DNA from 4 places in the Streptomyces sp. NPDC054842 genome. Region 3 is predicted to be linked to each of the others. Evidence: riboswitches for the same ligand, from Rfam matches in the RefSeq annotation. Region 3 holds a riboswitch; each other region holds the start of a gene.

Region 1 (4,012 bases), on a different contig from region 3:
CGGCCGGCACCTGGTCGTGACCGGGCGCCCGGCACCGAGGGTGCGCCCGCTGCTGGAGCAACTCGGTGGCGAGGGGCTGGCGGTGTGCGGGCAGGGCGCGCAGCTGTACGACGCCGGCACCGGCCGTCTGCTGTGGTCGGTGACCCTGGACCGGGAGCTGGCCGAGATCGCGCTCGGCAAGATCGAGGCCGAGGTCGGGCAGGTCCACGCGGCCGTGGACCAGGACGGGGTGGACGGGCTCACCCTCATCGAGCCGGGTTATCTGATGCCGCACCCGACGCTGCCCGCGGTGCGGGTGCGGCGCCGTGACGACCTGTGGACGCGGCCCATCAGCAAGGTGCTGCTCCGCCACCCCACCTTGTCCGACGACGAGTTGGCGTCGGTGGCGCGGATGACGGTCGGTTCGCTGGCGACCGTCACCATGTCGGGTCCCGGCACCGTCGAACTCCAGCCATACGGCGTGACCAAGGCGACGGGCCTCGCGCTGGCCGCCGGTCACCTCGGCCTGTCGCCGGCGGACACGATCGCGTTCGGGGACATGCCCAACGACATCCCGATGTTCGACTGGGCCGCCCACGGCGTCGCCATGGCCAACGCCCATCCCGAACTCCGGGCGGTGGCTGACGAGATCACCCTCTCGAACGAGGAGGACGGCATCGCGGTCGTCCTGGAACGGCTGTTCCCCGGCCCTGGGGACCGGGGAACAGCGGGTCTCGCGGTCCGGGGGGCCGCCGCCGCCCCGGGCCCGGCTCAGTAGGCGCCGAAGACGTTGTCGATCGAGCCGTACTTGTCGGCGGCGTAGTTGCAGGCCGCGGTGATGTTCGCGACCGGGTCGTACGGGTCCATCGACGTGCCGTCCACGTGGTACGCGGCGAAGGTCGGGTCGATCACCTGGAGCAGGCCCTTGGAGGGCGTGCCGGCCACGGCGTTGGAGTCCCAGTTGTTGATGGCCTGGGGGTTGCCCGAGGACTCCCGGATGATGTTGCGGTGGATGCCGTCGTAGGAGCCCGGTATGCCCTTCTGGGCCATGATGTCGAGGGCTTCCCTGATCCAGCCGTCCAGGTCGTTCGTGTACGTCTTCGCGGTCGCGGGCGCGGCGGCCGTCTTCGTCGTCGCGGCGGCCGTCGTGGCCGCCCCCTTCAGGGTCTTCGTGCCCACGGTCAGCTTCAGGCCCGGCCGGATCAGCGACGGGTCGCTGCCGATGACGGCGCGGTTGGCGTCGTACAGCTTCTTCCAGTCGCCGGTCTTGGCGTGGTCACGGGCGATCTTGGACAGGGTGTCGCCCGAGGCCACCTTGTAGGTGACGAGCTGGACCTGCGGGACGGCGGCCGGCACGGACTGCGCGGCCTGGGCCGGCTGTGCCGCCTGGGCGCCGGTGGCGCCGATGAGCGGGAGTACGAGTGCGGCTCCGCCCGTTCCGGCGGCGACGAACCCGCGGGTGAGGGCGTTGTTTCTGGGACGGCGGTGCTTGCCTCGAGCGGCCATGGCGCGTTTCCTCTCCGATGCCTGCGAGGTGAGCTGTCGGGTTCGGGCTGGGAGGTGCCCGGCCGCACATGACGTGCGACTTGACCCCAAGCCGTTCCGGGCGCTGCCGGACCGGCGCTTACGTGGGTCCCCCGCTCCTGCCGTGCGTGGGTGGGTGGGGTCACCGAGCGGCGGCAGGATTAGGCGGGGTCCGCTCGGATCGACGTGAACGTATGCGAGAGCACATGTCCGAAACAAGGCCCGATTTCCCGTGCCACGGCATTTGATCTACCTCTGACCAGGGGGGAAATGGTCCGATTAGACCGGAACGTGAAACTCAACTTGCCTTTAGCAAAGGCGGACTTGCGAGGCTCGATCGGCCGGAAGATCGATTGGGGCGTGACCCATTTCACGCGGCCAAGACATGTCAAAGCATCGGCAACACAGGCAAGTCGGTCATTAACGGGCGGCCGGGAGGCGCCGCCGGTTCACCGCGAGCCTCGGGACGACCCGCGCCACGGGCTCCCGGGGCGACCCGCGTCGCGTGGCCCCGGGGCGGACGGACGGCGAGGGGCGTGGACGCGCGCCGGGCACACCACGCACCCTGATCCGGGCAACGGGGGCGGACCCAGCGGGTGCGCCTAACCCGCCGTGCGCGGGATGCGCCGCTCCCACGTCCGGTGGAAGACCACCTCGTCGCCGTCCGTGCAGATCACCTCGTTCGAAGTGATGAACTCGCCCGCGTCGCAGCTGACTTCGGAGTGGGTCTCCACGCGGGCGTCCCATCCGGTGTCCGGCCGGTGCAGCCGGATCGACCAGTCCGAACGGGTCCGCGCGGACAGCGGATCCCACTCACCGGTCGTGAACGTCTCCAGGGCGTCCTCCGTGACCTCCAGGCCGTCCGGGTACACCCGGGTGTCGCCGTGGCGCGGGTCGACCTCCAGGCGCCAGACACCCGCGGCGACATCGCGCACGACCAGCCGTTCCGGCCGGGGTTCGTCCAGGGTCGCCGGGACGACCGCGCCCAGCGGCTCCGACTCCTCCGGTTCCCCGAAGGTGATGGAGGGGTCCGACTCCCGTACCCGCACCGGCAGTTCGAGGGAGCTGCCCTCCGGGTGCAGGGTGAAGCCGGTGTCCGAGTCCGGCTGCGGCCAGATCCACGGCCAGTACGCCGAGGAGACGGCGAGCCGGATGCGGTGCCCCGGCGGGAAGGCGTGACCGATGGCGCTCAGCTCGAACGTCACGTCCCCGGTCGCGCCCGGTGGCCACTCCACCACCCGGTCCGTGCCCTCCCGGGCGCCGAGGTTCAGGACGCCCCGGGTGACGAGCGCCGACGCCCCGTCCGGGAACACGTCGCAGACCCGCGCGACGACCTGCCCGCGCGGCACGGGCGACGTCAGCCGCAGCCGGACCCTGGGCCGTCCCAGTACCCAGGTCTCCTCCCGCACCTCGAACTCGAAGCAGGCCGACTTCGCGTCCTCGTCCCGCTGGTCCGGCGGCAGGTCCCCGTCGTCCCCGACGGGCAGGAAGCGGCCGGCGTCCAGGCCGGTGTGCAGCGGGGAGCGCACCGGCACCGGCACACCCCGCAGCGCGTACGTCACCGGCGTCACCGTCGGCGCGGGCCAGGCGTCGTCCCCCACCCAGCGGCCGGCCAGCACCGGGTGGACGGTGGCCGGACGGTGCGAGTCGCAGACGTAGGCGCGCAGCAGCGGCTCGGACATCACACCGGCGCCCGGGGCGTCGGCGCCTTCGGAGCCGGGCCGCAGCCAGTGGTCCCACCAGCGCAGAGTCTCCTGGAGGAAGCCGATCGCGGGGCCCGGCGGCAGCCCCCGGTCGGGGTACTGGTGCGACCAGGGCCCGATCAGCCCCCGTACCCGGTCGGCCGGGAGGTGCTCGACCAGCCGCAGCACCGTGTCGCGGTACGGGTCGTGCCAGCCGCCGACCGCCAGCACCGCGGCCCGCACCGAGCCGTAGTCCTCGCGCACGCTGCCGCGCCGCCAGTACGCGTCCCGCGTCTGGTGCGCCAGCCAGGTGTGGACGAACGGGTCCACGGCCTCCAGCCGCCGCACCCACATGTCGCGCCACATCACCTGGCCGACGTACCGCGGGTCCGGCGGCCGGCAGGCGAAGGCGAGCAGTGCCGCCGCGCGGGCCGGCATGTCGCCGGCCAGGACGGACCCGCCCAGGTAGTGCCGGTCGTTGTCGTAGCGGTCGTCCGTCGCGCAGACCGTGACGACGGCCTTCAGCGGCTCGGGGGCCAGGGCCGCGACCTGGAGCGCGTCGAAGCCGCCCCAGGACAGCCCGAACATGCCGACCCGCCCGCTGCACCACGGCTGGGCGGCGAGCCAGTTCACGACCTCGACGCCGTCGTCCGCCTCCACGCGCGCGTGCTCGTCCGCCGGCAGCCCCTCCGAGTTGCCGTGGCCGCGCACGTCCACCCGGACCGAGGCGTAGCCGTGGCCCGCGTACCAGGGGTGGCGCTGCCAGTCGCGCGGCGCGGTCCAGTCCGTCAGCCGGTGCGGGAGGTACTCCAGGAGCGCCGGGACCG
Region 2 (4,012 bases), on a different contig from region 3:
ACCGTCTGACCCCGCGGACACCCGCGTGCGGCGAAGCCGCGTCGGCCCGGACCGGGCCGACGCGGCTTCGCTGCTTTCCGTGCACCCGCCGGAAGTCCCCCACTCCCGTCCGGGCCTTTTCCGTACACCGCCCCCGGCCTTTTCCGCGCACGGCCCGAACCCGACGTCCGGAGCATGCGGAAAAGGCGCCCCCGTGAATTGGCGGCGCACGGAAAAGAAGGCAGCGGAATTACTTCCCCGCCGCATATCCCTCTTTGTATACGGCGCTTCTGTTAATGCCGCAGGCCCGACGTGTTTACGGGATGTTGCGAAGTCCTCACACGGTCCGCGAGGTCGCCCCGGCCGTGCGCGCGGAAGCGGTGCGAGGAGCCGGCACGCTCGGTGTGCAGCGCGGTGATCGCGCGGGCCCGCTCGCTGTCCCCGCGGGCGACGGCGTCCACGATGCCGCCGTGCTCCGCCCAGGACTCCGCGGGGCTGGCCGGGGCGTCCACCGCGTACATCCAGGCGATCTTGTGCCGCAGCTGGGCGAGCGTCGACGTGAGCGCGGGGCTCCCGGACGCCTGCGCGAGCGTCTCGTGGAACCAGCTCCCCAGGGACCGCAGATCCTCGCTGTGGCCCCTCCTGGCCCGCTCCTGCCCCAGCCTGACCAGCCCCCGCAGCACCTTGAGGTGGGCCTCGGTGCGGCGCTGCGCGGCCCGCGCGGCACCCAGCGGCTCCAGCAGCATCCGCATCTCCAGGAGGTCGGCCGCCTCCTGCTCGGTGGGCTCCGCCACGCACGCGCCCGCGTGCCGCCGCGTGACGACGAAACCCTCGGCCTCCAGGGTGCGCAGCGCCTCGCGCACCGGGACGCGCGAGACGCCGTAGCGGCGGGCGAGCAGTTCCTCCGTGAGCCGGCCGCCGCGCTCGTAGACACCCGCGACGATGTCGTCACGGATCGCCGTGCATACCGAGTGCGCCGGAATGCGCATGAGCGGACCTCCGCCTTAATCCTCGCGAAACGCCGTCGATTGACGTCCGTTCAGTGACTCTATTGCAGCGGGAGTCAATTTCCGACGGCGGACCGGAATCCAGGGATATTTTTTGGACAGACGGCCGTTCGAAACGACGAAGGCCCCGGCTCGACGAGCCGGGGCCTGCTGAAGTCGTACCGGTGTCAGAGGCTGACGCCGTGCGAGCGCAGGTACGAGACGGGGTCGATGTCCGAGCCGTACTCGGCCGTCGTACGGGCCTCGAAGTGGAGGTGGGGCCCGGTGGTGTTGCCGGTCGACCCGGAGAGGGCTATCTGCTGTCCCGGGGTGACCGTCTGCCCCTCGGTGACGCTGATCGACGACAGGTGGCCGTACATGGTGTACGTGCCGTCGTGCATCTTGATGACGACCTGGTTGCCGTAGGCGCCGCCCCAGCCGGTCGTGACGACGGTGCCCGCGCCGACGGCGTGGACCACGGTGCCGGACGCGGCGTGGAAGTCGACGCCGGTGTGGCTGCCGGAGGACCAGAGGGTGCCGCCGGTCTTGTAGCCGGTGGAGACGTAGGAGCCGGAGATCGGCGAGACGAAGGTGTTGAGGCGCTTGCGCTCGGCGGCGCGGGCGGCGCGCGCCTTGGCCGCGCGCTCCTCCTTGACCTCGGCCAGCGCCCGCTGCCGCGCGGCCTCCTCGGCCTTCTTCAGCGCCGCTGCCTCTTCGGCGGCGTGCTGCTGGGCGGCGGCCTGCGCGTCGATCTGCTCGGCGACCGTGTCGCCGATCGTGATGGCCTGGGTGAGTCCGGTCTGCTGGACGGCGGTGTCCGCGGCGAACGCGGGGGCGGCCAGGGTTCCGATGACACCGGTGGTGGTGAGCGCCGCCACGCCGGCCGCACTCTTGGTGGTCCGCGTGATCCGGCTCGGACGACGATGCTTCCCGGTGGCACGGGTGAACGCCATGAAGGGGCTGGTCCTTTCCTTCCCTCTCGCCTACCGGGTTAGCTGACGGGTTCGGAGCAGGAAGGTCTCCTACGGGCCTCCTCCGCGGGGAAGGACGCCCGATTCACCCCAGGGACTGCGATGGGTCCCCGGCTCCCCTGGCTCGCGCCGTACGGGGACTCGGCGATGACTGTCCGGTGCCGCGGACGCGGCGCACTGCCTGACGAACAGCCGGATCGACGCTAAGGGGGCCGTCTTTCGATCGACAAACGGATCGCGGTTTTTGTAGCGCATGCCACAGGGCAGAAGGGCAACCGCCTAGCAATACGGACATATTGAGGACGAAGCCGGGGTAAGCGCGCGCGAAACCCCGGACGGCGGCGGTCAAACGCGAGGACCCCGGCGACCTTTCGGTCACCGGGGCCCGTTCTCCGCACCGCTCTGCCGGGCGGGTACGACTCTCCGCGGGGCTCTACTCGGCCCGCACGACGGTGACTTCACCGATGCCGAGCGCCTTGACGGGCTCCGCGATCTGCGCGGCGTCGCCCACCAGGACCGTCACCAGCCGGTCCACCGGGAAGGCGTTCACGACCGCGGCGGTGGCCTCCACCGTGCCCGTCGCGGCGAGCTGCTGGTAGAGGGTCGCCTGGTAGTCGTCCGGGAGGTGCTGCTCGACCTGGTCCGCGAGCGTGCTCGCGACCGCCGCCGCCGTCTCGAACTTGAGCGGGGCGACCCCCACCAGGTTCTGCACGGCCACATCGCGCTCCGCGTCCGTCAGACCCTCCGCGGCGAGCGTGCGCAGGACCTTCCAGAGGTCGTCCAGGGCGGGACCCGTGTTGGGCGTGTCGACGGAGCCGCTGATGGCGAGCATCGCGGCGCCCGAGCCGTCCGGGGCCGAGCGCAGCACCTGGCCGAACGCCCGCACTCCGTAGGTGTAGCCCTTCTCCTCGCGCAGGACGCGGTCCAGGCGCGAGGTGAGCGTGCCGCCGAGGCAGTAGGTGCCGAGCACCTGGGCGGGCCACACCCGGTCGTGCCGGTCGGCTCCGACGCGGCCGATGAGCAGCTGCGTCTGCACGGCACCCGGGCGGTCGACGACGACCACCCGGCCCCGGTCGTCGGCGGTCACCGGCGGCACCGGGCGCGGCTCGGCCGACGAGCCCGTCCAGGCGCCGAGCGTGTCCGCGAGCAGCGCGTCCAGGTCGACGCCGGTGAGGTCGCCGACGATCACGGCGGTGCCGGTGGCGGGGCGGACGTGCTTCTCGTAGAAGGCGCGGACGGCCGCCGCGTCGATCTTCTGGACCGTCGCCTCGGTGCCCTGCCGCGGTCGCGACATGCGCGAGGTGGCCGGGAACAGCTCCTTGGAGAGCTCCTTGGCGGCACGGCGGGCCGGGTTGGCGGCCTCGTGCGGGATCTCGTCGAGCCGGTTGCGCACCAGCCGCTCGATCTCGCTGTCCGCGAACGCCGGGGCCCGCAGCGCGTCGGCGAGCAGCCCGAGCGCCTTCTCCAGCCGGGAGACCGGGACTTCGAGGGACAGGCGTACGCCCGGGTGGTCGGCGTGCGAGTCGAGGGTGGCGCCGCAGCGCTCCAGCTCGGCGGCGAAGTCCTCGGCGGAGTGCTTGTCGGTGCCCTCGGAGAAGGCGCGGGCCATGATCGTGGCGACACCGTCGAGGCCCGCCGGCTCGGCCTCCAGGGGCGCGTCGACGAACACCTCGACGGCGACGACCTGCTGGCCGGGGCGGTGGCAGTGCAGGAGCGTCAGGCCGTTGTCGAGCGTGCCGCGCTCGGGCGCCGGGAACGCCCACGGCTTGGCCTCGCCCGCCTGGGGACGCGGGTGGAACTCCATGGTCGCGAGCTCGGTCACTTGGCCGACTCCTCGTCCTCGTCGGTGGCTTCGGCGGCCTGCGCCTCTTCGGCGGCGACGGGCTCGTAGACGAGCACCGCGCGGTTGTCGGGGCGCAGCCGGGCCTTGGCGACCTCCTGCACCTCCTCGGGGGTGACGGCGAGCACCCGCTGCACGGCGGTCAGGGCCAGCTGCGGGTCGCCGAACAGGACGGCGTAGCGGCACAGTTCGTCGGCGCGGCCGGCGACCGTGCTGAGCCGGTCCAGCCACTCGCG
Region 3 (4,012 bases):
GTCCCGCCCGAGGACCAGGACGACTTCCGGGACTGGGCCGGGATGATGATCCGGCACGGCGGCGGGCCGCGCGGCGGTGTCGCCCGGTCGGTGAAGAAGATGCGGGGCTACCTCGCCGAGCTGATCCACCGCAAGCGCGAGGCGCTCCCGGAGGTCCCGGGGCCCGGTGAGGACCTGATCTCCGGACTGATCCGGGCCTCCGACCACGGCGAGCACCTGACGGAGAACGAGGCCGCGGCGATGGCCTTCATCCTGCTGTTCGCCGGCTTCGAGACGACCGTGAACCTGATCGGCAACGGCACCTACGCGCTGCTCACCCACCCCGAGCAGCGGCGGCGACTGCAGGACTCCCTGGCCGCCGGGGAGAGCGCGCTGCTGGAGACCGGTGTCGAGGAGCTCCTCCGCTACGACGGGCCCGTCGAGCTGGCCACCTGGCGCTTCGCGACCGAGGCGGTCCGGATCGGCGGGCAGGACATCGCCGCGGGCGACCCCGTCCTGGTCGTCCTCGCGGCCGCCGACCGCGACCCGGAGCGGTTCGAGCACCCGGACACGCTGGACCTCGCCCGCCGCGACAACCAGCACCTGGGATACGGGCACGGCATCCACTACTGCCTCGGGGCGCCGCTCGCCCGGCTGGAGGGGCAGACCGCCCTGGCGACGCTCCTGACCCGCCTCCCGGACCTGCGGCTGGCCGCGGACCCGGCCGAGCTGCGCTGGCGCGGCGGGCTCATCATGCGCGGACTGCGCACGCTTCCCGTGGAGTTCACACCGCCCCGGTAGCGGGGACGGGTGCCCGTCCGGAGGGCACGCGATCCGTTTCGCGGCCGGCGTCGGCAGAGGTGAACTCCTGCAACCCGGACATACGGACGGAGTTCGCACGTCGACGGCACACGCCTACCGCCCGGTCAAACATGACGCACCGTCAAAACTGTGATCTTCACGTGATCTGCGCTGCATCGACTTGTGACAAGCGTTCGAGTGCCGATACGTTCACGCATCAACGCGATGGATCTTCCGTCGCGTCTGTCACCGCTGTCTCCGAAAGGCCCACCGCATGCTCTCCGGGAACGGTCGTCACCGTCGCCCCCGCCAGGCTCCGGCAATCATCGTCGCGGCCGGCGTCACCGGATCGGCCATCGCCATCCCGTTGCTCGGCGCCACCGGCGCGAGCGCAGCCGACGGCACCACGTGGGACCGGGTCGCGGAGTGCGAGAGCGGCGGCTCCTGGAGCGCCGACAACGCCAACGGGTTCTACGGCGGCCTCCAGATGACCCAGGAGAACTGGGAGAAGTACGGCGGCCTCGCCTACGCGCCCAGCCCCGACGAGGCGAGCCGCTCGCAGCAGATAGCCGTCGCCGAGAAGGTGCTCGACGGGCAGGGCCTGGCGGCCTGGCCCACCTGCGGCCCGCTCTCCGGCCTCAGCAAGCACTCGGGTTCCGTCGAGGTCGACACGGGCGTGGCCGACGACGCGTCCCCGTCCCCCGACACCTCGCCGTCCGATTCGTCCGCGAAGGGCGAGTCGTCCGCTTCGGACGGTCTGTCGACCGGCGGGGCCGACGCCAAGCCGTCCCCGTCCGGGTCCGGCAAGGCGGCGAAGTCCGACGCGTCTCCGGCACCGAAGGAGAGCGCCGACGACTCGGGGGACTCCGGTGTCGCGGACAAGGGCAAGGCAAAGGCTGACGACTCGGACAAGTCGGGCCCCACCGGCGGCTCCTCCACCACGCCGAGCACCCCCGCGAGCGAGGGGACCGGCACCGGCAAGCACCGCGGCCCGAGCGCCGAGGGTGCCTCGAACACCGGTGTGGACGCGGGGCGCCAGAAGGACTCCGCGGGCCGTCACGCCGCGCGTGACGCGGACGCCTCCGACTCCACCTCCGAGGGCTCCTACACCGTCCGTCTCGGCGACAGTCTGACGAGCATCGCCGACTCCCTTGCGGTCAGCGGCGGATGGACCGAGCTGTACACGGAGAACGAGAAGACGGTCGGCTCCGACCCGGACCTCATCCTCCCCGGTCAGAGCCTTGAGGTCGCGGGAGACTAAGCGGTCGTCAGGCGGCGAATCGGGTACAAAACAGCGGTAGTTCGCGTCATGGTTCACACCGCAATGTCCGGTTTGGTGAGAGTGAGAGATGGGTCTCAGAAGCCCTGATCGTCTTTGAAATTCCGGCCGTCGCGTGTCTACGGTCGTGATCGCTCGCCATCGCGGGCCCCGACGGTCGCAACGCCGAATCCTGCCAGCGGCCGCCCGGGAACAGTCGTCGCGTAAGCGCCGCAGGCAGGAGCGGGGGACCCAAGGTAAGTGCCGGGCCCGGGAGTTGAGAGACCTCCGGAAACGGCTTGGGGTGAAGTCGGGCGCCATGGGCGCACGACCGGGCACTCACCCGCCCGAACCCGACAGCTCACCTCGCAGGCGTCGGTGAGGGGATCACTTCATGCTGCGTAACAACAAGGCCAAGCACCGCCGCCCGTCCAAGGCCACCCGTGTCGCCGCGCTCGCGGGGGTCACCGGTGTCGCCATCGCCGCCCCGCTGATGGCGGCCGGCAACGCCTCGGCCGCCACCACCTCCGAGTGGGACGCCGTCGCGCAGTGCGAGTCCGGCGGCAACTGGTCGATCAACACCGGCAACGGTTACTACGGCGGCCTGCAGTTCTCCGCCTCCACCTGGTCCGCCTACGGCGGCTCGGCCTACGCCTCCACCGCCGACCAGGCCTCCAAGTCCCAGCAGATCGCGGTCGCCGAGAAGGTGCTGGCCGCGCAGGGCAAGGGTGCCTGGCCGACCTGCGGCACCGGCCTGTCCGGCGCCTCCACCGGCGGCGCCGCGACCGACACCGGCTCGCAGAGCACGGCCCAGCCGCAGCAGCAGGCCCCGCAGCAGCAGGCGCCCCAGGACCAGCGCGCCTCGCGTTCCTCGGAGCGTGAGACGGCCAAGAAGACCGTCGAGACCCCGACCGGCAAGAAGGTCGAGAAGGGCGACGGCGAGTACAAGGTCGTCAAGGGCGACACCCTCAGCTCCATCGCCGCGGAGAAGAACGTCAAGGGCGGCTGGCAGAAGCTGTTCAAGCTGAACAAGGACATCGTCGACGACGCCGACTTCATCTTCCCCGGCCAGCAGCTCCACCTCAGCTGACACCGGCGCCGGCCGCCCTCCGGCGGACCGCGGCCGGCAACCGGCTCACAGCCGGCCCACGGCCCTCCCCTCATACGGGGCTCCGCAACGGAGACCCCGTGAGGGCCACCCGCCCCCACGGGCTCCCGTCATGGAGAGCCTGTGAGGGGCACCCCGTCCCCACGGGCTCCCCGCTCCGGTGCGTGTTCCCCCGTACGCATCGGAGCGGGGCTTTTTCGTGCCCGCGCCGGACGCGCCCCTCTCCCGCGGATGCCTGTACCGGACAGGTTTTTGTTCCGTTCGGAAACAATTTACTCTCGGTTCTGTCCATGGGGTGGTCGACCGGCTGGCCGATCGCCCCGGGCCGGTTAGGCTCATGTCGCGGAGCCGACCGCGGCTCCGTGCAGTCAGCGGGCCAAGGGGCTCCGCGTACCCGCGTCACATCCCAGAAGGAGATGCTCGTGCCGTCGATCGACGTCGTCGTAGCCAGGGAAATCCTCGACTCGCGAGGCAACCCCACCGTCGAGGTCGAGGTCGGCCTCGACGACGGCAGCACGGGTCGTGCCGCCGTCCCGTCCGGCGCCTCCACCGGTGCCTTCGAGGCCATCGAGCTGCGCGACGGTGACCCCAACCGCTACCTGGGCAAGGGTGTCGAGAAGGCCGTCCTCGCGGTCATCGAGCAGATCGGCCCGGAGCTCGTCGGCTACGACGCCACCGAGCAGCGCCTGATCGACCAGGCGATGTTCGACCTGGACGCCACGGACAACAAGGGCTCGCTCGGCGCCAACGCCATCCTCGGCGTCTCCCTCGCCGTCGCGCACGCCGCCTCCGAGGCCAGCGACCTGCCGCTCTTCCGCTACCTCGGCGGTCCGAACGCGCACCTGCTGCCCGTCCCGATGATGAAC
Region 4 (4,012 bases), on a different contig from region 3:
CGTACAACCCGTACCGCTCGTAGCGAGACCGGGAGCGGAGCCGGCGGGCCCGCAGCGGGGTACGGCCTAGGCGGACGCCTGCGTCAGCCTGGCGACCTCCGCGTCCGTCAGGGTCAGGTCGGCCAGGCCGAGGAGCGCCGGGAGCTGCTCGACCGTCCGCGCGGAGGCGAGCGGCGCCGCCACCGTCGGCCGGCCGGCGAGCCAGGCCAGGGCGACCGTGGCGTGCGGGACGCCCCGGGACCCGGCGATCTCGTCGAGCGCGGCCAGCACCCGCTTCCCGCGCTCGGTCTCCAGGTGCTTGCCCGCGCCGGCGGCCCGCGCCGAGTCGACCGTCGTACCCGGGCGGTACTTGCCGGTGAGGAAGCCGGAGGCCAGGGCGTAGTACGGGACGGCGGCGAGGCCGGAGCGGGAGGCGATCTCCTCCAGCGGGCCCTCGTAGGTCCGCCGCGAGACGAGGTTGTAGTGGGGCTGGAGGGCGATGTAGCGGACCAGGCCCTCGCGGTCGGAGAACTCCAGCGACTCCTGGAGCCGCTCGGGCGAGATGTTGGAGGCACCGACGGCGCGCACCTTGCCGGCCCGCACCAGCTCGTCGAGCGTGCCGATGATGTCCTCGACGGGGACCGAGGGGTCGTCGTAGTGCGTGTAGTAGAGGTCGATGTAGTCGGTGCCCAGCCGGCGCAGCGAGGCGTCGGCGGCGGCCCTGAGGGTGTCGGGCGCCAGCCCCTTGTACGCCGGATGGGCGCCGGCCTTGGTCGCGAGAACGACGTCGGAGCGGTTGCCGCGCGCGGCGAACCACCTGCCGATGACGGTCTCCGACTCGCCGCCCTGGTTGCCGGGCGCCCACGAGGAGTAGGTGTCCGCGGTGTCCACGAAGTTGCCGCCGGCCGCCGCGTAGGCGTCCAGAACGGCGAAGGACTGCGCCTCGTCGGCGGTCCAGCCGAAGACGTTGCCGCCGAGGGCGAGCGGGAAGACCTCTAGGTCCGACGGGCCGAGCTTGCGGAGGGAAGTCATGGACGACCCCAACACCGCGGGCGGTGCCGCCTATTCCGCGCGCCCGGCCGGACGGGGACCTACGGGTTGAGGCCCTTGCTCTGCAGCCAGGCCATCGGGTCGATGCCGGTGGCGGCGCCGCCCGGGTGGACCTCCATGTGCAGGTGCGGCCCGGTCACGTTGCCCGTCGCGCCCACCCGTCCGATGACGTCACCGGTGGCGACCTTCTGGCCCACGCTGACGCTGATGGACGACTGGTGGCACAGCCAGACCTCGGTGCCGTCCTCCAGGGTGAGGATGGTGCGGTAGCCGTACGAACCGGCCCAGCCCGCCTCGGTGATGGTGCCGGTGTGCACGGCCTTGATCAGCGTGCCGGTGGGCGCCGCGAAGTCGAGGCCGGTGTGGTAGCCGGAGGACCACATGGAGCCCGAGTCCATGAAGCGCGACGTGAGCGTGTACGACGAGGTCGGCAGTGCGTAGCTCTTGGCGAGTTCGGCGAGGCGCTCCGCCTCGGCCTTCTCCTTGGCCTCCTGCTCCGCCTTCTTCTTGGCGGCGGCGGCCTTGGCCTCGGCCTCGTCCTGGGTCTTGGCTGCTTCCTCGGCGGCCTTCTTGACCGCGGCCGCCTGCGCCGCCTCGGCGGCCTTGAGGTCGACCTGGTCCTGCTGCGACTCGGCCTGCTGCATGATGCGGGCGCGCAGGGCCTCGCCCGCGTCGGCGCCCTGCGCGGCGTCCGAGGTGGTCAGTCCCGCACTGGTCAGCGGGGTGGCGGAGCCCTCCGGCGCGCCGGAGTCGGCGTCGTCCGATATCAGGCTCTTGGCCGAATCGGCGACCGACGACAGGTCGGGCATCGAGATGGAGACCGGCGGCTTGCCGCTCTGCGCGGTGGCCATGCCGCCCGCGCCGACGGCGGCGATGACGCCGACGCCGAGGACGGTGGAGCTGCGGGCGAGTCCTCCGCCGCGCTGCTTGGAGACGCGGTGCCGGCCACGGACGGGACGGACGGAATCCTCGGTGGGATTCCACTCCTCCCAGGGGCCCTCGTCGGTGCCGCGGCCGTAGCCGAAGGTGTTGCTCTGCTGGTCACTCGGCGCGAACGAGGTTGACTGGGCAGGCCGGTTGGACGCCACGTGGGCGCGCTCCTTTCCTTCCTTCTCGCCTACCGGGTTAGCTGACGGGTTCGGAGCAGGAAGGTCTCCTACGCGCGTCAACCAGGGCGCACTGCACCGCGGAAGACGCTCGATTCACCCCAAGTTGGTGGTTCCCCGGTTCCCTTGCGGAGTTCGGCGCGTGCGCACGGAGCCATCTCTTGTGACGGCTGGGACGACCGCGCTGCGTTATCGAACGTTAATAGACTCGGGTCCCGTATTCCAAGCTGTTCCGACTGATCATTAACGTCTTCGCCACGGACTTACGGGTCACGGGCGGTGAAAACCGGGCGAGTTGACCCTGCGAGCTAAACCTCTTTTTCGCTGACGGTTCGTCAGTTGTTATGCAGAGTGGCGTTGTCCGATCACCGGCGGTGACCGCGCCGCGCGAGGGCGCGCGAAGACGCGTCGGTGGCTCATGGCCGCCGTACGGCCAGCAGCGCCAGATCGTCCGTCGTCCCGTCGCCCGTGTGCCGGTGCACGTCCTCGATGAGCGTGTCGAGCAGCGCCTCCGGGTCGCGGAAGGCCCGTCCGGCGAGACGGGCCGCCGGATCGTAGAACCGGCCCTCCGGGTCGCGCGCCTCCGACAGCCCGTCGGTGTAGCAGAGCAGCGTGGCCCCGCCCGGGAACGGCACCACGGCGGCGCGGTCGGGCCAGGTGCCCAGTTCGCCCATCCCGAGGGGCAGCGCGGACTCCAGCGCCTGGAGCGTGCGCAGCGTGCCGTCCGCGTGCAGGAGCAGCGGCGGGGGATGGCCGCGGTTCACGACGCGCACGAGGCCGTCCCCGTGCGGGATCTCCGCGAGGACGGCCGTGGTGAACCCCTCGAAGGCGTCCAGCCCGTCGCGCCGCGTGCCCTCGCGCGCCAGCGCCCGCTCCAGACGCTGGGCGACCGCCTCCAGCGTCGACTCGTGCTCGGCCGCCTCACGGAACGCCCCGATGACGACCGCGACCGCCGTCACCGCGCCCATCCCCTTGCCCCGCACGTCCCCGACGACCAGCCGCACCCCGTACGGGGAGTCCTGCACCGCGTACAGGTCGCCGCCGATGAACGCGTCGGCCTGCGCCGCCTCGTAGCGCGCCGCCACCCGCAGCCCGCCGATCTGCTCCTCCGGCCGCGGCACCACGGCGCGCTGGGCGGCCTCGGCGATCTCCCGGGCGGAGGCGAGCCGCCGGTCGGTGCGGCGGACGAGCATGTTGATGAGCACGGCCAGGACGGTGACGGTCGCCACGGTGACCAGCTCGGTGACCGCGTCCACGTGCGCGACGATCCCGAGGTCGATGTGCACGGCGAGGACGGCGGCGACCGCGGCGAGGCCGGTGAGGACCGTGCCGCGCAGCGAGAACAGCGGAGCGGCGACCAGGGGCGCGGCGGTGAAGAAGGGGGCCGCCGTGAACTGCGACGGGGTGAGGTAGTCGTAGAGGATCCCGGCGGTGATCAGCAGCGCGGGCAGTACGCGGACGGCGGCGCGCGCGTACGAGATCCGGCGGGCAACGGGCTCCCCGGGGCCGGGCGGTGACGGGTCGCCCAGTCCCGGGTCGGGCACCGGATCGCCGGGCAGCCGTCCCCCGGCCCGCTCGCGCCGTTCGGGGAGGGGCCGCCGGTCCGGGCCGCCGTCCAGGGTGGCGGCGCCGGGCAGGGGGCCGCCGTCGGGCACGGGGTCGCCGTCGGGCACGGGGCCGCCGTCGGGCACGGGGCCGCCGTCAGGCACGGGGCCGCCGGGGTCCGGCGCGGACCGGTGGTCGGCGTCGGGGAACCGGCCGCCGGCCCCGCCGGCCTCCGGCCCTCGCGCGCCACCTCGCTGCCCCACCCGTCCAGGTTTCCCGCGGCGGGGACGGGCGGCGACCGGTGTGGACCGACCGGATGACACCGGCGGGAG

The links. A riboswitch is a leader RNA that binds a small molecule or an ion and turns the genes downstream of it on or off. The one in region 3 is predicted to bind cyclic di-AMP.
Region 1: it holds a riboswitch for cyclic di-AMP, as region 3 does, so the genes downstream of both, ACWGIS_RS27335 (LysM peptidoglycan-binding domain-containing protein) here and ACWGIS_RS01320 (transglycosylase family protein) in region 3, are expected to answer to the same signal.
Region 2: it holds a riboswitch for cyclic di-AMP, as region 3 does, so the genes downstream of both, ACWGIS_RS19335 (M23 family metallopeptidase) here and ACWGIS_RS01320 (transglycosylase family protein) in region 3, are expected to answer to the same signal.
Region 4: it holds a riboswitch for cyclic di-AMP, as region 3 does, so the genes downstream of both, ACWGIS_RS07405 (M23 family metallopeptidase) here and ACWGIS_RS01320 (transglycosylase family protein) in region 3, are expected to answer to the same signal.

The regions. Positions count from the first base shown of each region.
Region 1 is NZ_JBSGZN010000041.1:1,931-5,942, reverse strand. Features, by position in the region: gene ACWGIS_RS27340 (HAD family hydrolase) at 1-757, shown strand, start outside; gene ACWGIS_RS27335 (LysM peptidoglycan-binding domain-containing protein) at 751-1,485, opposite strand; cyclic di-AMP (ydaO/yuaA leader) riboswitch at 1,489-1,648, opposite strand; gene ACWGIS_RS27330 (CocE/NonD family hydrolase) at 2,106-4,012, opposite strand, start outside.
Region 2 is NZ_JBSGZN010000023.1:7,972-11,983, forward strand. Features, by position in the region: gene ACWGIS_RS19325 (HPr family phosphocarrier protein) at 1-9, shown strand, start outside; gene ACWGIS_RS19330 (GntR family transcriptional regulator) at 273-968, opposite strand; gene ACWGIS_RS19335 (M23 family metallopeptidase) at 1,154-1,918, opposite strand; cyclic di-AMP (ydaO/yuaA leader) riboswitch at 1,931-2,093, opposite strand; gene ACWGIS_RS19340 (M16 family metallopeptidase) at 2,370-3,758, opposite strand; gene ACWGIS_RS19345 (M16 family metallopeptidase) at 3,755-4,012, opposite strand, start outside.
Region 3 is NZ_JBSGZN010000001.1:308,031-312,042, forward strand. Features, by position in the region: gene ACWGIS_RS01310 (cytochrome P450 family protein) at 1-780, shown strand, start outside; gene ACWGIS_RS01315 (transglycosylase family protein) at 1,055-2,041, shown strand; cyclic di-AMP (ydaO/yuaA leader) riboswitch at 2,258-2,428, shown strand; gene ACWGIS_RS01320 (transglycosylase family protein) at 2,433-3,128, shown strand; gene eno (phosphopyruvate hydratase) at 3,563-4,012, shown strand, end outside.
Region 4 is NZ_JBSGZN010000006.1:206,264-210,275, reverse strand. Features, by position in the region: gene ACWGIS_RS07415 (PrsW family intramembrane metalloprotease) at 1-23, shown strand, start outside; gene ACWGIS_RS07410 (aldo/keto reductase) at 67-1,011, opposite strand; gene ACWGIS_RS07405 (M23 family metallopeptidase) at 1,071-2,117, opposite strand; cyclic di-AMP (ydaO/yuaA leader) riboswitch at 2,129-2,286, opposite strand; gene ACWGIS_RS07400 (PP2C family protein-serine/threonine phosphatase) at 2,552-3,943, opposite strand.